Regions from separate parts of the Micromonospora sp. WMMD754 genome, predicted to be linked through region 3. Evidence: riboswitches for the same ligand, from Rfam matches in the RefSeq annotation. Region 3 holds a riboswitch; each other region holds the start of a gene.
What was found. Region 3 has a riboswitch for cyclic di-AMP ahead of ACN27B_RS19990 (C39 family peptidase). Riboswitches for the same ligand answer to the same signal wherever they lie in the genome.
Positions count from the first base shown of each region.

Region 1: linked by a shared signal. The riboswitch ahead of ACN27B_RS10145 (NlpC/P60 family protein) and the one ahead of ACN27B_RS19990 (C39 family peptidase) in region 3 are both predicted to bind cyclic di-AMP.
Region 2: linked by a shared signal. The riboswitch ahead of ACN27B_RS26070 (transglycosylase family protein) and the one ahead of ACN27B_RS19990 (C39 family peptidase) in region 3 are both predicted to bind cyclic di-AMP.
Region 4: linked by a shared signal. The riboswitch ahead of ACN27B_RS12625 (coiled-coil domain-containing protein) and the one ahead of ACN27B_RS19990 (C39 family peptidase) in region 3 are both predicted to bind cyclic di-AMP.

Region 1 covers NZ_CP186058.1:2,103,980-2,111,328, forward strand. The annotation lists gene ACN27B_RS10135 (C40 family peptidase) at 1-258, shown strand, start outside; gene ACN27B_RS10140 (N-acetylmuramoyl-L-alanine amidase) at 325-2,358, opposite strand; cyclic di-AMP (ydaO/yuaA leader) riboswitch at 2,579-2,716, shown strand; gene ACN27B_RS10145 (NlpC/P60 family protein) at 2,730-3,764, shown strand; gene dcd (dCTP deaminase) at 3,837-4,415, opposite strand; gene ACN27B_RS10155 (pyridoxamine 5'-phosphate oxidase family protein) at 4,494-5,039, shown strand; gene ACN27B_RS10160 (zinc metalloprotease) at 5,114-6,103, opposite strand; tRNA gene ACN27B_RS10165 (tRNA-Gly) at 6,305-6,378, shown strand; gene ACN27B_RS10170 (hypothetical protein) at 6,718-7,257, opposite strand.
Region 2 covers NZ_CP186058.1:5,543,066-5,550,414, reverse strand. The annotation lists gene ACN27B_RS26085 (SDR family oxidoreductase) at 1-66, opposite strand, end outside; gene ACN27B_RS26080 (winged helix-turn-helix transcriptional regulator) at 99-575, opposite strand; gene ACN27B_RS26075 (LLM class flavin-dependent oxidoreductase) at 652-2,214, opposite strand; cyclic di-AMP (ydaO/yuaA leader) riboswitch at 2,469-2,595, shown strand; gene ACN27B_RS26070 (transglycosylase family protein) at 2,600-3,199, shown strand; gene ACN27B_RS26065 (YbaB/EbfC family nucleoid-associated protein) at 3,371-3,820, shown strand; gene ACN27B_RS26060 (M4 family metallopeptidase) at 3,887-5,950, opposite strand; gene ACN27B_RS26055 (transglycosylase domain-containing protein) at 6,324-7,349, opposite strand, start outside.
Region 3 covers NZ_CP186058.1:4,114,274-4,121,622, reverse strand. The annotation lists gene ACN27B_RS19995 (hypothetical protein) at 203-754, shown strand; gene ACN27B_RS19990 (C39 family peptidase) at 812-1,651, opposite strand; cyclic di-AMP (ydaO/yuaA leader) riboswitch at 1,861-2,000, opposite strand; gene ACN27B_RS19985 (hypothetical protein) at 2,308-3,072, opposite strand; gene ACN27B_RS19980 (hypothetical protein) at 3,222-3,581, opposite strand; gene ACN27B_RS19975 (acyltransferase family protein) at 3,661-4,845, opposite strand; gene ACN27B_RS19970 (polysaccharide pyruvyl transferase family protein) at 4,993-6,318, shown strand; gene ACN27B_RS19965 (alpha-ketoglutarate-dependent dioxygenase AlkB) at 6,359-7,003, shown strand; gene ACN27B_RS19960 (uracil-xanthine permease family protein) at 7,100-7,349, shown strand, end outside.
Region 4 covers NZ_CP186058.1:2,584,611-2,591,959, forward strand. The annotation lists gene ACN27B_RS12615 (helix-turn-helix transcriptional regulator) at 1-174, opposite strand, end outside; gene ACN27B_RS12620 (carbonic anhydrase) at 343-996, shown strand; gene ACN27B_RS12625 (coiled-coil domain-containing protein) at 1,057-2,082, opposite strand; cyclic di-AMP (ydaO/yuaA leader) riboswitch at 2,087-2,217, opposite strand; gene ACN27B_RS12630 (YibE/F family protein) at 2,372-3,661, opposite strand; gene ACN27B_RS12635 (SHOCT domain-containing protein) at 3,805-3,984, opposite strand; gene ACN27B_RS12640 (metal-sensitive transcriptional regulator) at 4,141-4,440, opposite strand; gene ACN27B_RS12645 (heavy-metal-associated domain-containing protein) at 4,522-4,728, shown strand; gene ACN27B_RS12650 (hypothetical protein) at 4,763-5,722, shown strand; gene ACN27B_RS12655 (heavy metal translocating P-type ATPase) at 5,739-7,349, shown strand, end outside.

The DNA.
Region 1 (7,349 bases), 2.0 Mb from region 3:
TCCGGCCTGACCCAGTACGCCTACAAGGCGGCGGGCATCTCGCTGACCCACTTCACCGGCGCCCAGTGGAACGAGGGCCGTCGGGTCTCCCGGTCCGAGGCCAGACCCGGTGACCTGGTCTTCTTCGGCAGCGACCTGCACCACGTCGGGCTCTATCTCGGCAACGGGGTGATGGTCCACGCGCCCCGGACCGGCAAACCGGTCCAGGTGTCGAGCATCAGCACCCAACCGCTCGCCGGCTTCGTCCGGGTCAGCTGACCCGTCCGCGCCACGGAAAGGCCCCCGGTCCAGCTGGACCGGGGGCCTTCTCGTGTCGGTGGGCCGTTACCGTGGCGCGCCGATCGGCGACGGCAGGACCAGCACGTCGTCGAGGTTCACGTACATGATCCGGTGACCGAACTGGACCTGCACGTAGCGGTTCTCGCCGCGCACCACGGTCCGGTCACCCGGCGCCGAGCCGTCGAACGAGACCGCGCGGTAGTACTCGCCGGGCAGCACCCCGCCGACCGCGTACCGCTGGCCCGCCGCGAGCGTGTACTGCAACGGCGAGATGGTCTGGTAGGGGATGGTGTCCGGGTAGGCGGCCTGCTCCGGGTAGGCGCGGCCGTACACCGGGATCGTGGCCCTGCCGGGCCGCGGGGTCACCACGAAGCCGGTGGCCCACTTCGCGGTCGGCGCCGACGCCGGGTTGAGGAACCACGCCTTCTGGCCGAGGTACCAGATCGCCGTCCAGTCGCCCTGCCGCCCGGCCACCGCGTACGTCTGGCCGGCGGAGGCGCGGGCGCCGTGGTCGGAGATGTACATCGTGTCCGGCGTGCCGTCCGGGCGCAGCCCGAGGTCGTTGACCAGCGGGGCGTCCGCGCTCGGCGCGGTCCGCAGGACCACCGCGGAGGAGCCGCGCGACGGGCAGGTCTCGGCCGGCGGGGTGGGCGTCGGGACGCCCGGCGGCTGCTGGTTGCAGCCGACGAACGCCGGCCGGTTGGTGGCGAAGTCCGGGTCGATGGTGACCAGCCCGGTGCGGGCCGTGCCGGTGCTCCGGAACGGCGCCTTCATCAGGTCGAAGTAGTGCGACCAGTCCCAGTAGGGGCCCGGGTCCCAGTGCATGCCCTTCACCGTGCCGGCGGTGGTGCCCGGCACGTTGTCGTGCCCGATGATGTGCTGCCGGTTGAGCGGGATGCCGAACTTCAGCGCGAGGTGGCGGACCAGCTTGGCCGAGGCCCGGTACATCGCCTCGGTGTACCAGGTGCCCTGACCGGCGAAGCCCTCGTGCTCCAGGCCGATGGACTTGGCGTTGACGTACCAGTTGCCGGCGTGCCAGCCGACGTCCTTGGCCTTGATGTGCTGGGCGACGTAGCCGTCCACCGAGCGCAGCGTGTAGTGCCAGCCCAGGTAGTCGGCCCGCTTGACCAGGTCGACGCTGGGGCCGAAGTAGCCCTCGGTGTCGTGGATGACGATGTATTCGATCTTCTGCTGCTTCGGCCGGTTGCCCAGGTCGTGGTTGCCGTAGTCGCCCGGGTCGGCGCTGAGCTGCTCGTACGGCGCGGGGATCCACTCACAGGCCAACCGGACCGGGCACTCCAGGCCGTCCGGCCGCTGCGCGTGGCGCAGGCCGAGCCGGGCCAGCCGGGACCGGTCCGGCCGGGCGGTGGTGGCGGCCAGCGTGACCCGCTGCCCGTCGTCGGTGGTCCGGGTCGCGCCCTGGCCGAGCTGGTCGTAGACCTCGTCGGCGAAGGCCGCCGCCGCGTCGGCGGTGTCCGCGCCGGAGTAGCGGGCCACCGCGCCGTACCAGGCCGCCGCGTCGGTGCCGGCGCCGACCGGCCCGCCCAGTGCCTTCTGGTAGGACGCGAGCAGCGCCGCGCCACCGCGGATGTTCGCCGCCGGGTCGGTGCGCAGCGTCTGCGCGTCGAGCCCGGTGAGCGTCGCGGCGGTGTCGATCGTCTGCAGCGAGGCGCGGGGCAGCGGGGTCTCCCGTGCCGGCGCGGCGGCGGTGGCCGGGTCGAGGGTGAGCGGGCGGGAGTCGTCGCCGCGCGGGTCCTCGTCCTCGTCGACGTGGGCGCTGCCCGGGGTGGCGAGGACGTGCGCCGCGTCGGTCAGGTGCATCGGGCCGTAGCCGCCGCTGGTGCTGGGCTGGCCCGGGTGGGTGTCCCAGCGGGACTCCAGATAGGAGACGCCGAGCAGCACGTTCTGCGGCACGCCGTACTCGGTGGCCGCGGCGGCGTACTGCTGCTGCCGGTCGGTGGCGGGTCCGGCCGTCTCCGGCGCGGCGGTCACCGGGCCGGTGACGGCCAGCGCGGTGGCGGTCGCCACGGCGGCGGCCAGCAGTATCCGTCCGCCCGACGGCGGGGTGGAGAGGTGCATCGAACCTCCTGGACAGGGATGGGGGTCACTGCGTCCCCACCCTCACTCCGCAGACCCGCGAGGGTCAATACCTTTCCAGCAGGTAATCCTTAATGAAAGAAAACTTCACCCAGGTGTCGGTACGGAGTGTCACGGCGTCCCGAGTTGCGGATCGATAACGACGGCTCCTACTCTGGTGAATCGTCGGCCGCCAGTCTCACCGTCCAACCCGGTCGGTGACGGTCCGACACCGCCGAGTCGCCCACGGGCGAGCCGGGGAACCAGGTACCTGGGGTGAATCCGCAGCGGAGCTGCGGTAGGGCGGCTCCCTTCCCGTCCGAATCCGTCAGCTAACCCGGTAGGCGGTCAGGAAGAAGGAGTACGGACGCCCGGTGGCACTCCATGCCCCGCGGCCGTCGTCGAGCCGGTCGGTCGACCGGCACGTCGTCGCGCCGCGTTCCCGCTGGTCCCGCTTCACCACCGCCCTCGCCGCCCTGGTCGGCACCGCCGTCGTCCTGACCGGCGGCGCCACGGCGGCCCACGCCGAACCCTCGGTCGCCGAGATCGAGGCCCAGATCGACCGCGACTGGAACAAGCTCGAACCGGTCATCGAACAGGTCAACGCCGTACGCGAGCAGCTCGCGGTGCGGCGCAAGCAGGCCGACGCGCTCGGCCGGCAGATCGCCCCGCTGCAGGCCCGGGTGGACGCGGCGCTCGGCCAGGTCGGCGGGCTCGCCGCCGACGCGTACAAGGGCGACAACCTCTCCACCGTCAACGCCCTGCTGGGCAGCCGCTCGCCGGGCGACCTGGTCAGCGGCCTGGAGCTGCTCGACCGCTTCGCGCACCACCAGCAGGAGCAGGTGCGTGCCGTCGCCGAACTGCGCGACGAGCTGGCCGCCAAGAAGCGGCCGCTGGACCAGATGGTCGCCGACCTGAGCCGCACCGAGGCGCAGCTCGCGACGAAGAAGAAGCAGATCGACGGCGAGATCGCCCGACTGCAGAAGCTACGTCTGAAGGTCTACGGCAACGGCGGCGGCGGCCCGCTGCGCCCGGCGCCCTGCCCGTCCGGCTACCCCGGCGGCGCGGCCGGGGTCGCGGTCAAGTTCGCCTGCGCCCAGATCGGCAAGATCTACGTCTGGGGGGCCGCCGGCCCGGACCACTTCGACTGCTCCGGCCTGACCATGGCCGCCTGGGCCAAGGCCGGGGTCTCGCTGCCGCACAACGCCCGGCAGCAGCACGACGTGACGAAGCGGGTCAGCCGGTCCGAGCTGCGCGCCGGTGACCTGGTCTTCTACTACGGCGACCTGCACCACGTGGGGATGTACGTGGGCGACGGCTGGGTGGTGCACGCGTCCCAGTCCGGCAAGCCGATCACCATGAAGCGCGTCGACGACGGCGACATCAACAGCTACGGCCGCCCCGCCTGAGGTGTAAGGAAGGGCCCCCTCTTAACGCATTCTGCATAGGAGGGGGCCCCTCTTAACAAGCGGCGCTCGGCGTCAGCGGGTCGGCCAGGTGCGCCAGCTCTGCCAGGACCGGCTCGGCGTCGGGCCGCGCTGGCCCTGGTAACGCGATCCGTAGACGGCCGAGCCGTACGGGTGCTCGGCCGGCGAGGAGAGCCGGAAGATGCAGAGCTGACCGATCTTCATCCCCGGCCAGAGCGTGATCGGCAGGTTCGCCACGTTGGACAGCTCCAGCGTGACGTGGCCGGAGAAGCCCGGGTCGATGAAGCCGGCGGTGGAGTGGGTCAGCAGGCCGAGTCGGCCCAGACTGGACTTGCCCTCCAGCCGCCCGGCGAGCTGGTCACCCAGCGAGATGACCTCCAGCGTGGAGGCGAGCACGAACTCGCCCGGGTGCAGCACGAAGGGCTGGCCCTCCGGCACCTCCACCATCGACGTCAGGTCGTCCTGCTGCACCGACGGGTCGATGTGGGTGTAGAGATGGTTGTTGAAGACCCGGAACAACCGGTCCAGGCGTACGTCGATGCTGGACGGCTGCACCAGCGTGGGCTCGAAGGGCTCCAGCGCGAGCGTGCCCGACTTGATCTCGGAGACCAGGTCGCGGTCGGAGAGCAGCATCGGAACACCATAGCGACCGGTACGGGTGACCTGCGTGTCGCACTACTTCTTCGTACACGTGTTCGATAGAATGTCCGCATGGCTTCCTGGTCCGAATTCGCCGCCGACGAGCCCCGCCTCGCCGACGAGATCCGCCTTCTGATGCAGCAGTACGGGCCGGGCTTCGGCTACCTCGCCACGGTCCGCGCCGACGGCGGCCCCCGGGTGCACCCGGTCTCCCCGGTGATCACCGCCGACGGGCTCTGGTGCTTCGTCATCGACTCCCCGAAGCGCCGCGACCTCGAGCGGGACGGCCGCTACGCGCTGCACTCCTTCCCGCCGGAGGAGAGCGACGACGAGGCCTACGTGGCGGGCCGGGCCCGTCCGGTGACCGATCCGGCCACGGTGGCCCGACTGGCCCGGGTCGCCCGGGCGGCGCCGCAGGGTGACTGGCGGCTGTTCGAGTTCACCGTCGACGTGGCGATGCTGACCCGACGCGACCCGGTGGCCCAGCCGGGTGCCGGCCGGCCGCAGATGCGGGTCTGGCTCGACCCGCGGGGCGCCACGCCGGCATGCCGTGACCCGCTCGCCGCGGACGGCCGGCGCGGCCGGCACGGCTTCGACACCCGCCGCCCGGCTGCCTGAGCCGCCTGCCGAAACGACAGGTGCCGGCCCCGTCCGAGAACGGGACCGGCACCTGTCGTGTGGTGCGGGTGAGGTCAGGCAGCGCGGTAGGCGTTCCACGCGGTGAGCATGCGGCTCGCCTGGCCGGCGGTGAACTGGTACATGCAGGAGTCGTAGGTGTAGTCCATGAAGTTGGTGATCGGGTCCTTGCCGGCGGTGGAGCAGGTGTCCCGGCCCGTCGGGCACTGGTAGGCCGGCGACGCCTCGGCCGGGGTGTCCGAGACGCTGTCACCCGAGCCGGAGCAGCCGCCCTGGAAGGTGTGGTAGAGGTTCAGCCAGTGGCCGACCTCGTGCGTACCGGTGTCGCCCTGGTTGTAGTTGGTCGCCGTGCCGCCGGGCAGCGACTCGCTGAGCACGACCACGCCGTCCATGCTGTCCAGCTTCCGCTTCGGGAAGGTCGCCCAGCCGAGCAGGCCGTCGCTCAGCTCGCCGAGGTAGATGTTGAGCGTGTTCTTGCCGCCCGTGCGCAGCGAGGTCTTCATCGAGCGCTCGGCCGAGGAGCCCTGCACGATCGGGTACCACGACGGGTTCGTCACCCGGTTGATCTTCGTGAGCTGGAACGCGAACGCGGTGGCCGCGCCGCCGGTCGAGCCCGCGTACGACTGGTTGAGCACGGTGATCTGCTGGTTGATCAGCGAGTCCGGGATGTTGCCGCCGGCCCGGGTGCTGTTCTCCTGGATCACGTGCACCACGACCGGGATGGTCACGGAGGCCAGCGGGGTGACGGTGGGGCCGGTCCGGAAGTTGGCCCGCTCGCGCTGCGCGGCGGCGAGGTCGGCCTCGCGCTCGCGGACCTGCTGGGCGGTCAGGTGGTTCGGGTCGAGCCGGGGGTGGCCGCCCTTGGCGACGCGGGCGTCGGCGTGGCCGTGGGTGTCGGCCGGCTCGGCGCAGACGCCGGCCGGGGCGGCCGAGAAGGCCGAGGCAGCGGGGACGACGCCGACGGCGGCGGTGCTGAGCAGCAGCGCGAGGGTCGACGTCGCGACACCGGCGGTACGCCGGGTCAGCAGGTTGGGACGGGGTCCCATGGGCCCACCTCTTTCTGACGGCGTGGCAGGGGGTGTGTCACGCCGGGTCGGAAACGTGGAGCAGACGTTACATCCCATCGACGGATTTGAGAACGCCCATATGTTGCCGGCACGCAACATCCTTGATCCACTCCGGCGCGGCGGCGGGGCGGGGTGCCTGGGTGCACGGGCGTGGTGACCTCAGGTACAGTGGTGCCGCCTGCGGGTGTAGTTCAATGGCAGAACATCAGCTTCCCAAGCTGACAGTGCGGGTTCGATTCCCGTCACCCGCTCCAGCACGAAGGCCCTGGCCAGGACTCGCCTCCCGGCCAGGGTCTTCGACGTTCCACCGGCCATCAGCGCCCGTCCGGCCGCCACGGGCCACTGGCCACCGCCGTCATCAGCACGGCCCGCAGCAGTCAGTACGCCCTCGCGGCCGTCGTCTCCGAGACGCCGTTGCCGAGCAGCCTCGCCCGCCACTCGCGGATCATCGGCGTATCCAAGCGGCTCAGCTCCACCCCGCCCAGGTACGGGGTGATGCCCCTGCCGAGGCAGCCACCGGTACAGCGCCGCCTCAGCAGCCTGTCCAGGGCTGATGTTTCCGGATGTGCCCTCCCGTGCCCGCCGCTTCGCTCCTACGTGAGGGGGTCGGTGCTGATGTGGAGCACCATCCCGACCAGAGCCAGCACATCCACCGTCAAGAGGACGAGGTGTGCATACCGGTACCGGCGCACCATCGTGCCGGCTGCAAGTGTCGCCGGCGTGTGGTCCAAGAGCGCCGCGATCTTGTTCAAGCGCGTTTGGTACCCGCCCGGACGCACCCGGTTGTAGCCGCCTACGCCCGGGGTCAGGGCGGCAATCGGAATGGGCGAGTGTCCGGAGACCTGCAGCTCGATGCTGAACCCATCGATGCGGACTCCCTCAACCAGTGACCGCGGAACGCCGTATCTGACGAGCGGATTGCCCACGACGACATGCGTGCGGGTCACCGCCACGAAGGCAGCCGGCCCCGCAAGGTACATGAGCAGCACAAGCGTGCCGATCGGCGTAAGAAACAACAGCAGTAGTGTCTGTGGGGTGTAGGGGATGCGGGAGGGCGCCACGAAGACGAAAATGCCGGCCGCCGTTAACATGGCGATCGCCAATAGGGCGAGCGGGTCATTCCGCCGGATCATGGCCTCAACTCCCCATCAGGCCAGCTGACCGTCCCACGCTGATACGGTCAAGGTCACCAACTGCACCGAGGGCTCCGGTCTGCGTCGGTGCC
Region 2 (7,349 bases), 1.4 Mb from region 3:
GGCCAGGCGTCGGCCGAAGCCGCGGTTCGCGCCGGTGACCAGGGCGGTGCTTCCAGCGATCTTCATGTCTCGCTCCGAGGATGCTCAGGGTGGGTGGATCAGGAGGTCCGCAGGCCCGGACCGGGCAGCACGGCCAGCTCGTCGGCCGGCACGTCGTGCCCGGCGTCGCAGCGCAGCCGGGCGTGCACGTCCGCCCCGCAGTCGTGGTGGGTGACCAGGACGGACGGGCCGACCTCGTCGGCGGCGTACGCGTCGCCCCACTGGCGGAGGGCGACGAGCACGGGCAGCAGGTCGCGGCCCTTGGCGGTGAGCACGTACTCGCCGCGGGTGCGCTGCCCGGGCTCCCGGTAGGGCCGCCGGTCGAGCAGGCCGTCGGCGACGAGCTGCTTGAGGCGGGCGGCGGCGACCGGCTCGCTCACGCCGACCCGGCGGGCGAAGTCGTCGAAGCGTCGGGTGCCGAACGACGCCTCGCGCAGCAGGAGCAGCGTGGTGCGGTTGCCGACCACCTCGAGCGCCCGGGCGATCGAGCAGTTGGCGGTGGACCAGGAGTCGCGCTGCGCGAGGAAGTCCGTCATGGGACCGACGCTACCGAGCTGACTTAGGAAAACAAAAGCCAGCTATCTCACGTCGCGGCCCGGGAATATCCGCCGGTCACAGCTGACCGGGGTAGAAGCCGTGCCGGGCCAGCGGCTCGACGATCTGGTGCTCCTCGTACGACAGATGGGACAGCAGCGTGTCGGTGAGCAGGTCCACCGCCTCCTGGAGCCCGGTGAAGTCACCCGGCCGGCCGATCAGCTCCACCAGCGCCCGGTCGACACCCTCCACCACGCCGTGGATCACCACGTGCTCCTCCTCCAGCCGGTCCAGCACCGCCGCCAGCCCGGCGTCGGCGCGGCGCAGGTGCGGGAAGACCGAGGCGTCCTCCAGGCCGTGGTGCTGGGTCACCACGGTGCAGTACGCCGCGCAGTACGCGCCCAGCGTCCAGTTGTTCTGCCGCAGGGTCATCTCGTTCAGCGCGGCCCGCGCCCCGCCCGGCGAGACCGCGCCCCGGGTGACCTGTTCCAGCAGGTCCCGCACCTGGGCCAGCTCCCGGCGCAGGTGGTCGTGCACGTCCACCAGATGTTGCCCCGCGGCCTGCGCGTGGGCCGGGTAGACGTGCCCGGCCGGCGCCGGCGGGGCGGTCGGACGGGTCGACTCGTCCCAGAGGCGGCGGGCGCTCAGGCGTACCCCCGGGTCGGGCGTGGGGGTGACCGCGAGGGTGGTCGGGACGCCGCCGGCGGCCTGCTCCCGCGCCACGGCGCGGGCGCCGCTGCCCGGCGTGGTGCGCTCGGCCGCGACCAGCTCCCGGACCGCCGGCGCCACCTCCTGGGCGAAGAGCTGGATGGCGCGCGGCTCGTCACTGCCCAGGACGAAGGTGGTGATGCCGTGCTCCAGGGTGAGCCCGGCCAGGTCCTCCACCCACCGCCGCGGCGGCCCGGCCAGGAACCCCGTGGACGCGCGGGTGAAACTGCCGGTCACGTTGAGCATCCGGCGGATCTCGCCGGGGTCCCGCCCGGCGGCCCGCGCGCCCTCGTCGACCAGCGCGTTGAGCGCGGGCAGCTCGTCGGGCCCCTTCGGCAGGTAGGCCAGCGACGGCAGCCAGCCGTCCGCGGCGCGACCGACCAGGCGCAGCATGCGCGGCTTGTACGCGCCCACCCAGATGCCCACCGGATGGGCCGGCGCCGGTCCGCGCTTCGCGCCGACCACCCGGTAGTGCTCCCCGGCGACGCGGATCATCCCGCGTCGGTCGGTGCCCCAGACCTCCCGGATGACCTGGATCGCCTCGTCGAGCGCGTCGACCGCCGCGCCGGGGGAGAGCCGCCGGCCGCCGGCCGCCTCGATCGCGTCCCAGAACGCGCCCGCGCCCAGCCCCAGCTCGACCCGGCCGCCGGTGAGCAGGTCCAGGCTGGCCACGCTGCGGGCGAGCACCACCGGTTGGCGCAGCGGCAGGTTGAGCACGTTGCCGGCCAGTCCGATCCGGTCGGTGGCGGCGGCCACGTACGACATCAGCGTCCACGTGTCCAGGAAACCCGGCTGGTAGGGGTGGTCCTGGAAGGTGACCAGGTCCAGCCCGACCTGCTCGCAGAGCGAGGCGAGGGCCACCACCTGGTCCGGCCGTCCGGCGGTGGGGGTGAGGAAGCCGCCGAAGGCCAGCTCGTGTCCGTGCTCGGTCATCCGTGCCGCTCCTCGTGCGATCTTGCCGGTCCCGCCCACGGTAGCCCGGGGCCGGGGCGTCCGGGCGGGGCGTCCGGATCCGGCCCGGACGTCCCGCTACCACGTCGCCGCGTGCCGCGTGCCCGGTCGCCCGCCTGGGTGACGAACATCCCAAGAAGTGGGCGATCGTCCGGATTCGTCCTTAGCGTCGGTGGCGTCCGCAGTCGTGGACACCACGGGCCGGTAACGCCTAATCCCGCCGCCGGCCCGGCGGTAACCGAACCTCGGCGGGAGCGGGGGACCCAACGTTCCTCGGTGCACGTCACCTCGGGGTGAAGCCGCCAGCGGCGGCCGGGCTCCTCGGCCCGAACCCGACAGCTCACCTCGTCGGCGTGGAGGAATCCCCATGGCAACTGCATACGCAGCCCGTCGTACCGCCGTCGGTGTGGTCCTGGCCGGCGCCGCGGTCCTGTTCGCTCCGGCCGTCCCGGCGAGCGCCTCCGGTGTCAACTGGGACGCCGTCGCGCGGTGCGAGTCCGGCGGCAACTGGCACATCAACACCGGCAACGGCTACTACGGCGGGCTCCAGTTCTCGCGCGGCACCTGGAACGGCCACGGCGGGAAGAAGTACGCCGCCCGGGCGGACCTGGCCAGCCGGTCGGAGCAGATCGCCGTCGCCGAGCGGGTCCTGGACGGGCAGGGCATCGGCGCCTGGCCGGTCTGTGGCCGCAAGGGCGGATCGGGCTCGTCCCCGAAGAAGGCGGCCGACCGTGCCGCGCCGAGGAAGGCCACCGACCGGCCCACCACGACGAGGTCCACTGTGGGCCGACCGGCCGGGCGGGGCGGCGCCGGCACCTACCGGGTGCGCTCCGGCGACACGCTCTCCGGCATCGCCGTCGCGGCGCACGTCGCCGGGGGTTGGCGGGCGCTGCACGAGCGCAACCGCGCTGTCGTCGGCGACGATCCGGGCCTGATCTTCCCGGGTCAGCGACTGCGCCTGCGCTGAGCCGCCGAACGCCCGGCCGGGGCTCCGGCCGGGCGTTCGCGGTCGCGCGACACGCCGGACGCGCGGCGCCCGACCTGCTCGCTTGCGGGCGGGGCCGGCCGGTGACCGTGCTCCGTCGGTGCCGGTTGCTATGGTCACGATGCTCGGCTAAGACGTGAAGAAAGCGCGGATATGACCATCGACCCGTTCTCGGCCGCCGCGAGCCTCGACGAGCTCCTGAGCCGGACGCAGCAGGCGCTCGCGGCGATGCGGTCCCGGGCCGGCGTGCACCCCGACGGCGAGCCGGGCGAGTTGCTCCGGGCCGAGGGCGCCGCGGCCGACGGCCGCGTCCGGGCGGTCGCCGTCCAGGGTGGCCGACTGGACTCGGTCGCCGTCGACCCGGACCTGGCCGGCGAGCCGCTGGAGGTCCTCTGCGGACACGTCGTCGCCGCCGTCAACGCCGCGCTGGCCGAGCTGGACGCCCGGGTCAGCGACTCGGCCCGGGCCGACGCCGACGCCCTGGCGGCCCGCCTCGGCGGCCTGCCCGACCAGGCGGAGCTGTTCAGCCGCGCGATGCACGAGGTGGCCGCGCGGATCCCACGTGACCGGGGCGCCGCGTCCCGGGCCGGCCGCCCGGCCTGACCGGCCTGCCGACGCGACGAAGCGGCCGGCCGCCCGGAGGACGACGACCGGCCGCTCGCCCTACGGTCAGCTCAGGGTGACCGCGGTGTCGTCGACGACGAAGGACGTCTGCAGGGAGCTGTCCTCCACGCCGCTGAACGAGATGGTCGCCGTGGTGCCGGCCAGCGACGAGACGTCGAAGGACCGCTGCACGTAGCCGGTGGCCTTGTTCAGGTTGGAGTAGGTCGCCAGCGTGGTGCTGCCGGCCTTGACGGTGAGCTTGTCGTACGCGGTGGTCGTGGTCGACTCCGCGCTGTCGATGTGCAGCCAGAAGCTCAGCGTCGCGCGGCAGCCGGCCGGAACGGTCACCGACTGGCTCAGGGTGTCGGTGTGCGACGAGCCGTAGCCGTCGAGCCACGCCTTGTACGAGCCGCCGTGCGCGGCCTGGCCGCTGTCCGTGGTGATGACGCCGGACGAGGCGGTCCAGTTCACGGTGCCCGACTCGAAGCCGGGGTTGGCCAGCTTGTTGCCGGAGCAGCCGCCCGACGGCGGGGTGGTCGTGGTGGTCGGCGTCGGCGTCGGGGTGCCGCCGGCGCACGTCGGGTCACCGGACTGGGCCGGCACGCTGACCGCGTTCCAGGCCGCCTTGACCGCGTCGAACTCGGCGCAGCTGCCCGGGTAGAGGTTCTTCGCGGCCTGCAGCGTCCAGGTGCGGTACTTCAGGTACGACGAGGACGAGGTCTTCAGCAGCATCGCGTTGTACATGATCTTGATGGCCTTCTGGATCCCCAGGCCGGTCACGCTGCTGCCGTTGCAGGTCGAGCTGGACGGCTGCCCGTTGGTCGGGCTGCTGCCGTTGGCCAGCAGGTAGAACCAGTGGTTGCCGGGGCCGGCGGAGGCGTGCACCTCGCCGCCCGGGACGCTGCTGGAGTAGCAGTTCGGGTCGCCGAGCGCGGACGGGTTGTACATGTTGCGGATCGGGCCGGAGCCGACCAGGTTGATCTTCTCGCCGACCAGGAAGTCCGGCGCGTCGTAGCTGGACGGCTCGTTGGCGAACCACTCGGTGGCCGCGCCGAACGTGTCCGCCACGAACTCCTGGGTGCCGCCGCCGGAGATGCCGCCCGGGGTGTGGTCGTCGATGCCGTGGCCGATCTCGTGCGCCACCACGTCGAGCGAGCCGATCCACTGCCCGGCGGTGTTCTTGCCGATCTGCACCTGGGTGCCGTCGTAGTAGGCGTTCTGGTCGTTCAGGCCCACCCGGATCGGCCAGTAGCCGCCGTTGCCGTCGGCGCCGTTGCGGCCCAGCCACTGGCTGAGCATCTTGTGCTCGGTCTGCGCGGCGAACAGCGCGTCGACGCAGCCGGTCTCCTTGTTGGTGGCGGTGCCGTTGCCCCAGGCGTCGTCGGAGCCGCTGAACGTGGTGTTGTTCGCCGCGTCCTGGCAGCTCAGGTTCGTGACGGTCGGGTCCTTCATGGAGTACGTGGTGCCCGACTTGGTGGTGTTGAGCGAGAGCGGACTCGGGCCGTTCCAGGCGCCGGTGCCGGTGCCGTGCACGATGTGCTCCTGCGTGCGCAGCACCGCCCCGGTGCGGGCGTCGACGTCGACGGTCAGGCGGCTCGGGCCCTCGGCGTCCGTGCCGCGCACGGTGGTCTCCCAGGCCAGCGTCGGGCTGGCGCCGAGCGTGTAGACGACGAGTGTGGTGCCCTCGACCGAGCTGACGGTCCGGAGCTGGGCGCGCGCCTTCTTCGCGCCCGCGGCCGGGGTCAGCGTGGGGGTGGTGGCGAGGGCGCCGATGGGCCGCTGCTGGGCGACGGAGGCGTACTTCAGGTTGCCGGCGGCGTCGGTGGCCAGCACGAAGTCGCCGCCGACCACCGGCAGGCCCTTGTAGGTGCGCTCGTAGGGCACGTACTGGGTGCCCTCGGAGGAGATGACCGGCTTCTGGACGAACGCGTCGTCGGAACCGGCCTGGAGGTAGGCGGGGCGGTTCGCGACCAGCGCGCGGGCCGAGTCGGCGGCGGCCGCGCGGGCCTGCGCCGGGTTGGGGGCGGCGGGGCCCGGTGGGGCGGCCTGCACGGCTGCGGCGGTGCCGGCGGCGATCACGCCGGCCGCGACCGCGCCGGAGAGCGCGGCGAGGCGAGGTGAGAGCTTCACGAGGGTTCGCTCCTGTTCTGAGGCGCGCAGCACGGAGCCCGGTGGGGACGGGCGGCGCGGTGATGCGAGGCGGGGTGACGGTCGGTCACCGGAGCTGCCGGCGTGGCTCCGGGTCGACAGATCGACCGTCCGGGTCGCCGGGGGTCGACGACTCGTGGGTGCACGATCACACGCCGCCGGAGCCGGGATCAATGGGTGACCGGGGCAACCGACTTCCGCCGGACACCCGGCGGTAGGCCGGAATTCAGGAAGCCATGATCTTCAATAGCCCCTGATCAGGCCGAATATCGTCCGCAGTGGATGGATGCGGAGGCGTCATGCGTCTTTTGCCGTGGTATGCGGATGGCGCACATAGGTTCGATCGTCCCCGGGGTCAGCGCGGTCCCCGGCTGCGCGTCGGCGATCCGGTCGGCGACGGCGACGGCGACGACGTCGGACGCGCGGTCGGCCGGCCGGTCGGGCGCGGGCTCGGACTCGACGGCGTCGGGCGGGGCGTCGCCGACGCCGACGCCGACGGGCTCGGCGCGGAGGTGGTCGGGGCCGGCGTCGACGGGGAGGGCTCCGGAGCATCCCCCGGGAAGCTCGGCTCCCGGAACCGGTACCGGTCCGGGTCGAGCTTCATCGCCTCGGTGGCCCGGGACATGAACTGCCGCCAGATCGGCGCGGCCCCGGTCGAGCCGTACACCTCGTAGCTGCCGCCCCGGGTCCGCAACGGCTTGCCGTCGGTGGTGCCCAGCCAGACGGCCGAGGCCAACGCGCCGGTCCAGCCGACCATCCAGGTGTGCACGTTCTGCGTGGTGCTCTGCCCCGCCTGCCAGGTGCCGGTCTTGCCGGCGGAGTCCCACCCGTTGTCCAGTCGGGCCGCCCGGACCCGACGCAACGTCCAGTCGAGCTGGTCGATCGCCTCCCGGTCCAGGCCGAGGTCGGTCTGGCGCACCTGCTCCGTCCACACCTCCTCGTCGCCCTTGGTCACCGAGCGGACGAAGTGTGCGTCGGCCCGCTTGCCGCCGGCGGCGAAGGTGGCCATCCCGTTGGCGTGGTCCTGCACCGTGATGCCGTACTGGCCGATGCCGACCTCGGTGGAGAACCGCTTCGCCACCTGGTCGGCCGGGTCGCCGCGCAGGTCGACGCGCTGCGGCTGCGGGTTGCCGCGCACGGTCTCCCACATCGACTCGACGCCGGCCCGCCGGGCCATGTCGATCACCCGGGCGGTGCCCAGCTTCTCGGTCAGCTCGAAGTAGGTGACGTTCAGCGAGGCGACGGTGGCCTCCCAGAGCGCGCAGTCCGGTTGGCAGGGCGCGTGCTCGGCGTTGCGGATCGGCCCGGCCGCGCTGCCCCGGGTGCGACCCGAGGCGGGGAACTCCTTGGTGTCCGGCGAGTCGAACCGCTGCTTCACCGA
Region 3 (7,349 bases):
AATGGCGGCAGGCCGCCGGTCGTCACACATCATCCCGGCGCCGCGACGAGGCCCCCGCCCCGCGAGCCAACCGGACATCCCCGGCCCCCGTGAGCTGACCCCCAGGCTCCACGAGCGTGCCGGGTCCCCCCCAAGACTTCTTGAGCGCCTGACGGTGCCCACACCCCCCCGGGTGTGTTGACCCCCGAATGGAGCCCCCGTCATGAACACGATCCTGCGCAAGAGCATCCTGGGTGTTGCTGGTCTGGCCTTCACCGGTGGTGTGTTCGCCGGTCCGGTCGCCGCCCACGCCGACACCGCCCATGCCGCCGCCGGCAAGCCCGTCGCGGTCGCGTCCGTGCAGGGTGAGCAGTCGACCATCACGCTGAACGACGAGCAGCTGGCCAACGCCAAGGCGATCATCGCCGCGACGAAGAAGGCCGGCCTGCCCGAGCGGGCCGCGGTCATCTCGATCGCCACCGCCCTGCAGGAGTCGAAGCTGGAGAACCTCGGGCACCTCGGCGACAAGAATGACCACGACTCGCTGGGCCTGTTCCAGCAGCGCCCGTCCTCGGGTTGGGGCACGCCGGAGCAGATCACCGACCCCGAGTACTCGACCCTGGCCTTCCTCAAGGGCCTGAAGCAGGTCGACGGCTGGGACACCATGCCCCTGACCGACGCCGCCCAGACCGTCCAGGTCTCCGCCTACCCGGACGCGTACGCGCAGTGGGAGAAGCAGGCCACCGACATCGTGGCCGAGCACTGGACCAAGTAAGACCGAAGGCCGGCACCCCGAACCCGGGGTGCCGGCCTTCGCGTGTAGCGAGAGGCGTCAGGCGGAGTAGCCGCGCGTCGCCATCCAGTTCGCCAGGTCGATGGTGGTGACCCAGTACGAGGGCAGCGACGGGTCGGCCGAGTCGGCGATCCGGACGGTCCGGCCGTCGTTCTTGTAGCCGACCACCGCGATGTAGTGGCCGCCCGGGAACGAGTGCCAGCCGCCGTTGGTGTCGGTGGCGTCGCCGGCGACGTTGGCGACGACCGCGCGGCCGTTGCTGACCGCCGTGACCACGTCGGCCTGAAGCCGGTCCATCTGGGCCGGGGTGGCCGCGCCCGGGATCATGCGGGTCCGGTACGGGTTGCCCTTGACCTGCTGGTTGAGCACACGGGTGGTGTCCTCGGCCGAGTTGGTGCCCATCTCGGTGGTGCCGAGGGCGACGGCGAGCGTGTCCTGGCTCCGCTCGATGCCGGTGGCGCTGAGCGCGTTGCGCACCGCGGCCGGGCCGCAGTAGTAGTAGGTGGTCTGCGCCTGGTAGTCGTAGTCGAGCACCTTGCTCGCCGGCGGCTTCGGCTTGGGCTTCGGCTTGGTGTCCGGGTCAGTGGTGGCCTTGGCCGCCGGCTTCGCCGAGGGCGAGGCGGTGGGTGCGGCGCTGGGCGACGCGCTCGGCGACGGGACGGCGATGCGGGCCTCGCCGCGGCTGGCGGCCTCGCCGAGGCGGGAGCCGAGTTCGGCGACCGCGACGGTGTTCTCCGACCGGGACGGGGTGTCGTCGGTGGCGGCGAGGGCGACACCGGTGCCGCCGGCCAACACGAGGGCGGCGGCCGAACCGGCGATGATCTGGTACGGGCGCTCGGTGGCGAGACGCCGCAGCTGACGCTTCAGGTGGTGCTTCACGGGTTCCTCCAGGGCGTGAGCGGCACACGCCGGCCCCACGCGCGGAGGACCTCACGCGCGTTCGACGGGGCGGGACGGCCGCGGGACGGAGCGCCCGGACAGCCGGGCGCACACGGGGGATCGGGTGGGCGTCGCCGTCAGGCGAGCGCCGGCACCACCGGGCCGTGGAGGTGGGGGGACGATCGGGGGGTGGTTCGCACGAGGAATGGAACTCCTTCCGTGGCCGCCGACCGGGTTAGCTGACGGATTCGGGCGGGAAGTACGCCCTACCGCGGGCCGTGGCTCGCGGATTCACCCCGGTGTTGCTGTGGGTCCCCGGTTCGTATGCACGATTAGGCGGGTCGGTGCGGCGTCGCCGTCTGCGATCGGAAACCGCACCGGACGCGCCGACACTACCGGTGGGTACGCCTCAAGCCAAGCGCTCCCACCTGCGTAAACGTCGTCCGCGACTACGGATATCGGAACAGCCGGTTACTGACTTCACTCAATGGGGACAAGGGTTCGAGCCGGCATCGGAAGGCGAAAAGCGGGCATTCGACCGGCCGACGCCCCGCAATTGTCGGGTCGGCTGACCGGTTGTGCGCCGAGCGCCCGTTTCCGGGCCGCACGTGAGCGGGCTCACCGCATTCGGGTAACGATTCGGCGGAGACCGCCACTCAGCCGACCCGGGCCGGCCGCCAGCGAGCGCCGCGCACGACGGTGGGCACCCGGACGCGGGTGGCCGACGCAGCGCGGGGGGCGGGCGACGGCCGCACCGCAGCGGCCGCCGCGTAGGTCTCGGCGGCCAGCGTCCGCGCCGCGTCGGCGGCCAGTTCCGCGTCCCGCCAGGCCTGTCGCTCCCGCTCGGCGGCCGCCTCCCAGGCCGCCCGTCGGCCGTCACGGATCGTCCGGGCCAGCACGATCTCCTGCTCGGCCGGATGGCGACGCGGGTCCCACCCGTTGCGGTGGGCCAGCACGTCCGCGAGCTGCCGGGCGGTCAGGTCACCCCGCCAGTGCGCCGCCATGGCGGCGTGGTGCAGCCAGCGCTCCCGCGCCGCGTACTCGGACGGGGTGTGTGGCGTGCGCGGCGCGGGCAGCGCGGCGGCGCCGGCCAGGCGGCGGGCGGCCGCCTCCGCCTCGTCGAAAGCCACCCAGGCCCGCTCCGCCTCGTCCTGGACGGCCAGCCACCGCTCGCGTCGTCGGCGGGCGGTCTGGGCGGCTCCGGTGGCGGCCACCGCCACCTCGTCGGCGTAGCGGGCGAGGTCCGCCCGGTGCAGCGCCTCCGCGTCGACCGGATCGGGTTCGAGGTCCGCCGCGCCGTCGCGGTCGGGACGGGCGACGAGCACGGCGAGCAGGCCGAGGGCGAGCACGAGCAGGGCCGACCAGATCGCGGCGGCCTCGGGGACGGCGGTGAGGAAGTGGTGGAGAACGGTCTGCGACATGGTCGGCACCTCACGGAGAAGACGTGGCGGGAAGGTCGCACGCCGGTCGGGGCGGGGCGCGGCCGCAGAACGGGCGCCGCCGGGCCGCCGAGGCGGGTGCGGGGTGAGGTTCGGTGGGTGCGGGGACGGGCCGGGGACGGCCCGTCTGGTCAGCGGGCGGGCGGGGCCCGGGGGCCGACCGGCGCCGGGTGCCGACCGGACGGAACCGGCTCCCGGTGGCCGGGCCGCGCGACCGCGTGCCGGGGCGCGGGCTCCGGGACGCCGGTGGAGGGGGCCGGCCGCTCGGCGACGTCGACACGTTCCGGCCGCGAGGCGACCGGCGTGCCCGTCGGGGTACGCGACGTCAGACCGACGGCCGGGCCGGCCGGCGCCGGGGCGGCCGTGGCGACACCGGCGGGCAGCGTCGTGGCGCCGAGCGAGCAGGCGACGACCACGGCCAGGCTGGCCAGCATGCGTGCCGCCCAGCGCGCCACCCACCACACGGGACAGGTGAGCGCGATCGGAAGCACGGGTACAAATTACCGCCGATCCCACCGCCGCGCACTCTCGGTCGGCGTGTCGTGACACCACCGACCAGGGTGGACGCGCTCAGTCGGGGCGGCGCCGCCCGGCGTACTCGATCGGGGTGGGGGTGCCGCCGTCGGCGGGCGACCTCGGCGCCGGCACGGACCGCGCCGGCGCGGCGGCGGCCGACGTGGGGCGGGGCCGGCGCGGGCCGAGACGCCGCATCATCGGCACCTCCACCCAGCGGTGCAGGGCGGCGGCGAGCGCCAGGTTGAGCAGCAGGAAGCCGAGCACCGCGAGCGGGCCCCGCCACCCGGGCAGTCCGGTGCCCCAGTCGCCGGTGAGCCGCAGCACGGTCACCATGACCAGCACGTGGACCAGGTAGAAGGCGAAGGAGACCTCGCCCAGCCAGACCATCGGACGGGATCGCCAGGGGGTCCACCGGCCCCGCACGTCGGCCTGCGCCGCCGCGGTGATCACCAGCAGGTACGCCACCGCGAGCAGCGCCGCCCAGAACTCGGCCCGGACCCAGAACGCGGCGACCACCCAGGTGCCGACGAAGAGCAGGCTGGCCACGGTCAGGTCGGGGCCCCGCCAGCGGTTGCGGCGCATCAGCTCGGCGGCGGCCGCGCCCATCCAGAACTCGAAGGACCGGGTGACCGGGAAGATCTGGGTGAACCACCACCGCTGCTCCTCGGGCACCAGCTGCTGCCCGGGCCACAGGGCGAGGATGAGCAGCGGCGCGGCGACCAGCACGACCCGGAGCGCCCCGGTACGGGCCCGACGCAGCCACGGCACCGCGAGCGGCAGGCACAGGTAGAAGGCCAACTCGCAGGAGAGCGACCAGCTCACGTTGTTGACGCTGTAGAAGTAGCCGCCGAACGGGATCCACGCCTGGACCAGGAAGAGGTTGCCGAGGGCGGCCAGCCGCGGCACCGGGTCGGCGAACCAGGCCGCCACGGCCAGCGCCGCCAGGAAGGTGACCACGTGGTTCGGGTAGATCTTGGCGACCCGGCGCCACAGGAACGTCCGCCCCGGCTCGCCGTCGCGGTACGACCACACCAGCACGAATCCACTGAGGATGAAGAAGAACTCGACCCCGGACAGGCCCAGGCTGAACGCCTTGTCGACCACCGCCTTGAGATCCGGCTCGGCGACGATCCGCATGGTGCCCGCGTGGAAGCCGAAGACCAGCAGCGCGGCGACCCAGCGCAACCCGGTCAGCGACGGCAGGCGCGGAGCGCGGGTGGTGGTCGGCGCACTGGTCATTCCGGGCACCCTACCCGCCGGGAGGAGCGGGGTGCCGAGGCCCGGCCGGGCCCCGGCGGGCGGCGGATAGGATTTCCGTTCCTGCCCGAGCGGGCGCCCACCCGGCCCGCCGGACACGCCGTGCCAGTACGGAAGGTGACCAACCGGATGCACCAGCGGATCCTGCTCCGCGCCCGCAAGGGCCCGTTCGACGTCCTCACGCCGGAGGAGACGTTCGCCGGCAACTGGATCGGCGACAACACGGGCAACCTGGTCTTCAGCCACGCCGCGCACAAGCTGCTGGCCACCTCCACGGCGGAGATCACCGCGACCCGCAGCCCGGCCGACCCGCGCCTCGCCGACGAGATCAACGAACGGTACGACGTGTTCGTGGTCCCGCTGGCCAACGCCTTCCGCCGCAGCTTCGTGCACCGCCTCACGCCGATGACCCGGCTGATCGAGCGCCTGAAGATCCCGGTGGTCGTCCTCGGCGTGGGCGTGCAGACCAACGTCGACGGCGACCGGGAGTACCTGCGCCAGATCGACGAGCCGGTCAGCGCGTTCTGCCGGGCCGTGCTCGACCGGTCGTACAGCATCGGCGTACGCGGCGAGGTGACCGAGAGCTACCTGCGGACGCTCGGCTTCTCCGCGGTGGAGCAGATCGGCTGCCCGTCGATGTTCCTGCACGGCGACACCTTCCGGCTGGACAAGCCCCGGGACGAGCTGAGCACCGACGACCGGGTCGCGCTGACCATCTCCCCGTACGTCGCCTCGATGGCCGCCGTCGTCCGCCACCACCGGGAGCGCTACCCGAACCTCTGCTACGTGCCGCAGGACCTGCGTACCCTGGGCACCCTGCTCTACGGCGACGCGCCCGAGCACCGGGGCAAGAGCGGCGAGATGCCGCTGCACACCTCGCACCCCCTCTTCGTGGAGGACAAGGTGCGGATGTTCGTCGACCCGTGGACCTGGATGGCGCACCTGGCCGACTACGACTTCGCCTTCGGCACCCGGATCCACGGCACCATCACCGCGCTGATCTCCGGCACCCCCGGCTACCTCTTCGCGCACGACTCGCGCACGCTGGAACTGGCCCGCTACTTCGACATCCCGCACCGGATCATGCGGGACGTGCCCGCCGACGTCGACGCCGCCGACCTCTACGCGGAGGCCGACTACACCGCGCTCAACTCCGGCCACAAGGCCCGCTTCGCGACGATCACCGCGTTCCTGGCCAAGCACGACCTGGGCACGTCGTTCGCCGACGGCGACAGCGCCGCCCGGTTCGACCAGCGGGTCCGTGAGACGGTGTTCCCGCCGGCGGTCCGCCCGGTCGGCGCCGCACCGCGCGAGGAGCTGCTGACCCGCATCGAGCGGCTGCGCGACGACAACCGCGCGCTCGCCGACACGGTCGCCGGGCTGCGCGGCCAGGGGCTGCGCGAGCGGATCAAGCAGGCCGTGCCGGGCCCGGTCCGCCGGATGCTGGGCCGCTGACCGTCGTACGCCTGTTCGATTTCGGGGTACGATCGGCGACGTGTCCGACGTCGCGTACCAGCCCTCGATGCTCGACCTGGCCGAGCAGGGCCCGACCCTGGGCCCGCTCGCCGGGCCGACCGGGCCGCGCCGCCACGAGCTGAGCCGGGGCGCCTGGGTCGACCACCTGCCCGGCTGGGTGCGCGGCTCCGACGCGGTGCTCGACACGCTGCGGCGCGACGTACCGTGGCGGGCCGAGCGCCGCACCATGTACGACACCGAGGTCGACGTGCCACGCCTGCTCTGCTGGTATGCCGCCGGCCGGCCGCTGCCGCACCCGGTGCTCACCGCCGCGCGCGACGCCCTCACCCGGCACTACGCGCCCGAACTGGGCGAGCCGTTCGTCACCGCCGGCATGTGCCTCTACCGCGACGGCCGGGACAGCGTCGCCTGGCACGGCGACACCCAGGGCCGCTCCGCGCACACCGACACCATGGTGGCGATCGTCTCGTTCGGCTCCCCCCGCCAGCTGCTGCTGCGTCCGCGCGGCGGCGGTGGCTCCAGCCTGCGCTTCCCCCTCGGTCACGGCGACCTGGTGGTGATGGGCGGCTCCTGCCAGCGCACCTGGGAGCACGCCGTGCCGAAGACCGCCCGCCCGGTCGGCCCCCGGGTCAGCGTCCAGTTCCGACCCGCCGGGGTGGCCTGACCACCGGCCCGGGCCCTCCCGTGGGCCGACTCCGTGCTAGAAACAACTCCCAGGGTCGATCACGCCCCCGTCACCCGACGACGGAAAGGGCGACCGATGACCCAGTCCCCCACCACCCGCCGGTCCCCGTGGGCCCTGCACGGCGACGGCCGCTCGGTCCGCCCCGGCGACGTGGTCCGCCCCGACGAACGGCTCTCCTGGCCGCGCACCGTCGGTGTGGGCGTGCAGCACGTCGTCGCCATGTTCGGCGCCACCTTCACCGTCCCGTTGATCACCGGCTTCCCGCCGGCCACCACGCTCTTCTTCTCCGGCATCGGCACGCTGCTGTTCCTGCTGATCACCGGCA
Region 4 (7,349 bases), 1.5 Mb from region 3:
GTCGGCGACGATGGCCTGGGCCGCCCGCTCGGTGACGCCCACCTCGTCGGCCACGTCCCGCAGGCGCGCGGTGGGGTTGCGCGCGATGGCCAGCAGGACGTGCCCGTGATTGGTGAGGAAGGTCCAGTTCTTGCGGCTCCCGTCCTCGGCCGGTGTGGTCGCCATGGTGGTCATCGTATGGCTCCTTCCGTCGTCGCCCCGACCCGGCACGGTCGACGAGGGTGACGTATGAAATGCGTATCACGAAATCTTGACGTGCCATGGGTCGCGTGTGACGGTGGGTCGCGGGGCCGACACCGCCGCCGGCCGGCCTGACGGCTCCGCGAGGACGAGGTGAGCAGCATGATCCCGACCACCCCCGACGAGGCACTCGCCGAACTGCGTGCCGGTAACCACCGGTTCGTCACCGGTGTGCCGCAGCACCCGAACCAGGACGCCGGGCACCGGGCGGCGGTCGCCGACGGTCAGCACCCGTTCGCGGTGATCGTCGGGTGCTCCGACTCGCGACTCGCCGCCGAGATCATCTTCGACCGCGGCCTCGGTGACCTCTTCGTGGTGCGTACCGCCGGCCACACCGCCGGCCCGGAGGTGCTGGGCAGCGTGGAGTACGCGGTCACCGTGCTCGGCACGCCGCTGGTGGTGGTGCTCGGCCACGACTCGTGCGGCGCGGTCCAGGCGGCCCGCGAGGCGGTCCGCACCGGCTCCGCCCCGGCCGGACACCTGGGCGCGGTGGTGGACGCCGTCTCACCCAGCCTGCTCCGGGCCGGTCGCCAGGGAGTCGAGGATCTCGACGGCATCATCGACGTGCACATCGCCCAGACGGTGGAGACCCTGCTGGCCCGCTCCTCGGTGCTCGCCGCGAAGGTGGCCGGCGGGGCCTGCGCGGTGGTCGGCATGTCGTACCGGCTCAGTGGCGGCGAGGTCCGGACGGTGGCGCAGTCGCCGGCCCCGCTGCCGTCACCGGCCGCGTCGGCGGACGCGGCGCTCGCCGGCTGACCGGGAAACGGATACGCGAAAGGGGCCGCCCACGGGCGGCCCCTTTGTCGTACGCGCGCGTCAGAGCAGCGACATGTGCACGTGGTCGGTGTGGTTGGAGGGCCCGCTGTAGGAACTCCAGCCGGTCGCCGGGAACCAGATCTGCCGGTTCCAGATCACGTAGTAGATGCCCAGCCGGTCGGCGTTGCGGATGAGGAAGGCGGCCACCTCGTTGCCGTACCGGCGGGTGTCGTTGTTGTGCCACGGTGCGAAGCCGCTGTTCTGCAACGACCAGTCGCACGCCTTGCCCTTGGGGTGCTCCCACGGCCCGCCGGGGCGGTAGCAGCCCACGAAGCGGTTGAACCCGGCGCGCTTGACCTCCTTGTACGCGTGCAGGGTGCGCGGCGTGACGCAGCCCGAGGTGGTCGGGTCGTTCTCACTGCACGACTCGGACTTCCACCCGCCGTCGGCGGTGCGGCCGGGGCCGATCTTGGCAACCGGCGAGGTGGCCGAGACCAGGCCACCGGTGAAGTCCAGCCCGCCGACCAGCTTCAGCGCCTTCTGCGCCTCGACCTTCTCGCGGGCCATCGCGTTCGCCTGCTTCTCCTGCTCCCGCACCTCGGCGTCGAGCGCGATCTTGGCCCGCTCGGCGCGGCCCTTCACCTCGTTGATGGCGGCGAGTCGCTGCGCGTTGAACAGGTTCAGCTCGTCGAGGGCGCTGGCCCGCTGGACGAACGAGTCGGGGGAGTCGCTCTCCAGCAGCATCGCCATGGCGCCGACGCGACCGGTCCGGTAGGACTGTGCCGCGATCTCGCTCACCTGCGGGCTGAGCGCGTCGAGCTGGTTCTGCGCCGCCTTCACCTCCAGCGCGAGCTGGAGCTGCCGCTTGCGGGACGTGTCCAACTTCGACTTGGCCTGGAGGTAGGCGCGGTTGGCGGCGGTGACGGCCTCGCTGATCAGCGGTGGGTCGTCGTCCTCCGAGTGGCCCGAGGGGTTCGGGGCGGCGGTGCCGGGGGCCGCCGAGGCCGGCGTCGGCCCGGCCAGCACGGCAAGAGCGGCGAGCACGGCCACCACGGGTGTCAGCCAGCGGCGCAGGGGTGCCGTCACAGTGTTCCCTTCCGTCGACCGCCGACCGGGTTAGCTGACGGGTTCGGGACGGAAGCGGCCCCTTCCGCTGGCGCGGATTCACCCCATGTACCTGGTTCCCCGGCTCGCCCGGAGGCGATTGGGCGGCGGCACCGCAGGCGCCGGTGCGCGCCTTCGGCGGTGACCGGCAGCGAGGTTACCCGAGACCACTCCCGGGGATCTACGTCCGGAAGCCGACCAATCGCGAGAATTCGCCACCGCCCAGCGTGACCAGCATCGCGTTTGGAATCGGCCGTCACGCTGCGCAGTGTCACCATGCGGCCTCCGTGCTCCTGCCCCCGCCGGACCGGCCCTCGCCGAGCGCCTCCCACGCGTCCTCCCGGGGCGACGGCGGCCGGGGCGTCGCGGGTCCGGCGGCCCGCCCGGCGCGACCGGCGGTGGTCACGACCGCGGCCAGCGCGGTGGTCAGCGGTACGGCGGCGATCAGGCCCAGCGTGGCCACCGCGCTACGGACGATCTCCTGGGCGAGGAACTCGCTGGTGAGCAGCTGACCCACCGGGCGGGAGTCGGCGACCAGCAGGAGCAGCAGCGGCAGCGAGGCGCCCGCGTACGCCAGCACGATGGTGTTGACGGTGGACGCGATGTGCGCCCGGCCCACCCGGGTGGCCGCCCGGTAGAGCTGCCGTCGGGACAGCCCTGGGTTGGCGTGCGCCAGCTCGGTGACGGTGGCCGCCTGGGTGACGGTGACGTCGTCCAGCACGCCGAGCGAACCGATGATGATGCCGGCCAGCAGCAGTCCGTGCAGGTCCACGTCACCCTGGAACATCGACAGCGTGGTGGCGTCCTCGCTGCCGAAGCCGGTCAGGTGGGTGGCGGCGGTGGCCACCGTGCCCAGCACTCCGGTGATCACCAGGCTGCCGAGCGTGCCCAGCACCGCCACCGACGTCTGCGCGGTGATCCCGTGGGTCAGGTAGAGCACCACGAACATGATCAGTGCGGCGCCGACGATCGCCACCAGCAGCGGCGACTGCCCGGCGCCGATGCCGGGGAGCACGAAGCCGAGCAGGATGGCGAAGCTGGCCACCAGCCCGCCCAGCGCGGCCAGCCCGCGCCAGCGGCCGAACGCCACGATCGCGGCGGCGAAGAGGGCCACCAGCCAGATCAGCGGCGTACCGCGCTGGTGCTCGGCGATGTTGTAGGTCTTCACCGACGGGTCGCCCGGGTCGACCAGCTCGACCAGGATCACCTCGTCACCGACCGCGACCCGGGGCGCGCCGGGTCCGGTGGGGACCGGCGTCTCGACCTGCCGGCCCGCGTCCGGCCCCTGCTCGGCGGCGACGGTCACGGTGCCGCAGGGGCCGCCGGTGTCGCCCTCGGGCGACTCGGGCGTCGGCGGGCAGGGCTCGGTCACCACCCGGGTCACCGTGCCGTGGTAGCGCGGCACGTCCGCGCCGCCGTCCACCGGGTCGCGGTCCGCCCGGGGCCAGAGCACCAGCGCCGCGATCACGGTGAGCACGAAGAGCGGCACCACGGTGGCGATCAGGAGCCGGCGTACGCCCGGCGGCGCGGCGGCTGCGGGACGGGTGTGATCGGCGCCCACGGCGTCTCTCCCAACGGTCGCGGCGGAACCGGGTCACCGGACCGGTCGGGTCACCGGGGCCGGCGCGGACGCGTGGGGATCACGCCCGGGTCGTCGCCCGGCCATGGTATCCAGGGCGGCCCGCGCCGCCGGTGGACGCCGGATCAGGCCAGGCCGGCGCGTCGACGTCGGTAGTCGTCCTCGTCGATCTCGCCGCGGGCGTACCGCTCGTCGAGAATGCGCCGGGCCGTGCCGGGCGACGCGCGGTCCGGGCCGGGCATCCGCACCACGAACCAGACGAGCCCCGCCAGCACCGCCAGCACCAGCAGGGACCAGATCCACATCCAGCCCATCATCGGGCCCGACCACATCATCCGGCCGCCCTCCGTCCGTCGGCTCCGGGGCGGCGCGACCGCCGGCCCCGGCCACCTCGACGGTACGTCTCCCGGCCGGTCGGCGGACCGGGTCGGGCGGCCCGTTCCGGGGGTCGGAGGTCCCGGTCAGCCGCGCTTCATCAGGCGGCCGACGGCGGCCATCATCTCGGACGCCATCTCGTCGGCCCGGCCCTCGGCGGCCCCCTCGTGCATGCAGTGCCGGGCGTGCCCGTCCAGCAGGCCCAGGCCGACCTTGTCCAGCGCGGCCTGGATGGCCGAGATCTGGGTCAGCACGTCGATGCAGTAGCGGTCGTCCTCGACCATCTTCTCGATGCCCCGGACCTGACCCTCGATGCGGCGGAGCCGGGCGAGGAGCTGGTCCTTGCTGGCGGTGTAGCCCCGGGTCGGGGTGGGCGGCGTGGTCATGAGATCGAGGATAGCGTACCCCTCGGGGGTATGCTAACGTGCCATGAGTACCCCAGGGGGGTATGGGATCGGAGGGACGCGATGGAGACCACCTACCAGGTGCGGGGCATGACCTGCGGGCACTGCGTCACCGCGGTGAGCACCGAGCTGAGCGCACTGCCGGACGTCACCGACGTCCAGATCGACCTGGCCACCGGCCGGGTCACCGTCACCAGCCGGAGCCCGCTGGATGCGGACGCCGTACGCGCCGCCGTGGACGAGGCCGGTTACGACCTCGTCGGGGCGTGACGGGTCCGCGGACCCGACGACACGAGGAGACACCATGAACACGGCGACGAAGCTGAGCGGCTTCGCCCTCGGCCTCGTGGCGGTGTTCGGCGCGGCGTACGGGATCGGTCACGTGGCCGGTCCCGACGCCCCGGCCGCCGACACCCGCCACGACGACACCGACGCCGGCCACGGCGACCAGGGTCACGCCGGGGAGGCGGCCGCCCGCCTGCCCGGCGGGCTGCTCGTCTCCGAGCGCGGCTACACGTTCCAGCCGACGGCTGCGCCCGAGGGGCAGTTCGCGTTCCGGATCACCGGCCCGGACGGCCGGCCGGTCACCCGCTACGACGTGGCCCACGACAAGCGCATGCACCTGATCGTCGCCCGCCGCGACCTCTCCGGCTTCCGGCACGTGCACCCGGAGCTGGCCGACGACGGCACCTGGCGGGTCGCCTCACCGCTCGCCGGGCCGGGCGTGTGGCGGGCGTTCGCCGACTTCACCCCGACCGGCGGGGAGCCGTTGACGCTCGGCGTCGACGTCACCGTCCCCGGCACGCTGGCCGCGCGACCGTTGCCGCCACCGGCCACCAGCACCACGGTCGACGGCTACACCGTCACGCTCACCGGCGCGCCGGAGCCCGGCCGCACCAGCCGGCTCACGCTCTCGGTCAGCCGGGACGGCCGGCCGGTCACCGACCTCCAGCCCTACCTCGGGGCGTACGGCCACCTGGTGGCGCTGCGCCAGGGTGACCTGGCCTACCTGCACGTGCACCCGGAGGGCACGCCCGGCGACGGGCGCACGCCGGCCGGACCGGCGATCACGTTCGCGGCGGAGGTGCCGTCGGTCGGCGCGTACCGTCTCTACCTGGACTTCCGGCACGGCGACGCGGTGCACACCGCCGAGTTCACCGTCGTGGCCGGCGACCAGGCCCCGCCGGCGCCCACCGGGCCGGCGACCACCACCGCACCGACCCCGGACGCCGGACACGGCACCCCGGGGCACGGGCACAGTTGACCGGGGAGGTGCCGCGATGACCACCACGGGAAAGACGCTTCCGACCGCGCCGAACCTGATCGAACTCGCGATCGGCGGCATGACCTGCGCGTCGTGCGCCGCCCGGATCGAGAAGAAGCTCAACCGGATGGACGGCGTCGAGGCCACGGTGAACTACGCCACCGAGAAGGCCACCGTCCGGTACGCCGACGAGGTCACGCCGGACGACCTGATCGCCACCGTGGAGAAGACCGGCTACACGGCCGCGGTGCCGCCGCCGCCCGCCCGGGCGGACGCGACCATGAGCGCCGAGCCGGTGGACGAACTGCGCGGGGCGCGTACCCGGTTGTGGGTCTCGGCGGTGCTGACCCTGCCGGTGATCGTGCTGGCCATGGTGCCGGCCTGGCAGTTCGACCACTGGCAGTGGGCCTCGCTCACGCTGGCCGCTCCGGTGGTGGTGTGGGGCGGGCTGCCGTTCCACCGGGCCGCGCTGGTCAACCTGCGCCACGGCGCGGCGACCATGGACACCCTGGTCTCGCTCGGCACGCTGGCCGCGTTCGGCTGGTCGCTCTGGGCGCTCTTCCTCGGCGACGCGGGTATGCCCGGGATGACGCACCCGTTCCGCTTCGACATCACCCGGGGCGACGGCGCCGGCAACATCTACCTGGAGGCCGCCGCCGGGGTGACCGTCTTCATCCTGGCCGGGCGTTACTTCGAGGCCCGTGCCAAGCGCACCGCCGGCTCCGCCCTGCGTGCCCTGCTCGAACTGGGCGCGAAGGACGTGGCGGTGCTGCGCGGCGGGCAGGAGACCCGGATCCCGGTCGACCAGCTCGCGGTCTCCGACCGGTTCGTGGTCCGGCCCGGGGAGAAGGTCGCCACCGACGGGGTGGTCGAGGAGGGCACCTCCGCGGTCGACGCCAGCATGCTCACCGGCGAGTCGGTGCCGGTCGAGGTCGGGCCGGGCGACGCCGTGGTGGGCGCGACCGTCAACGCCGGTGGCCGGCTGGTGGTCCGCGCCACCCGGGTCGGCGGGGACACCCAGCTCGCCCAGATGGCCCGGCTGGTGGAGCAGGCGCAGACCGGCAAGGCGGCCGTGCAGCGGCTGGCCGATCGGATCTCCGGGGTCTTCGTGCCGATCGTGATCGCCCTGGCCGCCGGCACGCTGGGCTGGTGGCTCGGCACCGGCGCCGGTCCGACCGCCGCGTTCACCGCCGCCGTGGCCGTGCTCATCATCGCCTGCCCCTGCGCGCTCGGCCTGGCCACCCCGACCGCGCTGCTGGTCGGCACCGGGCGCGGCGCGCAGCTCGGCGTGCTGATCAAGGGGCCGGAGGTGCTGGAGTCCACCCGACAGGTCGACACCGTGGTGCTGGACAAGACCGGCACCGTCACCACCGGGCGGATGGCGCTGGCCGAGGTGCTGCCCGCCGGCGGCGAGGACGCCGGGGAACTGCTCCGGCTGGCCGGCGCGCTGGAGGCGGCCTCCGAGCACCCGATCGCCCGGGCGGTGGCCGAGGCGGCGGTCGACGCCGGGCCGCTGCCGGCCGTCACCGACTTCGCCAACGCCGAAGGGCTCGGCGTGACCGGCACGGTCGACGGCCGCAGCGTGGTGGTCGGTCGGGCACGGCTGCTGGGGGAGCGCGGTCTCGAC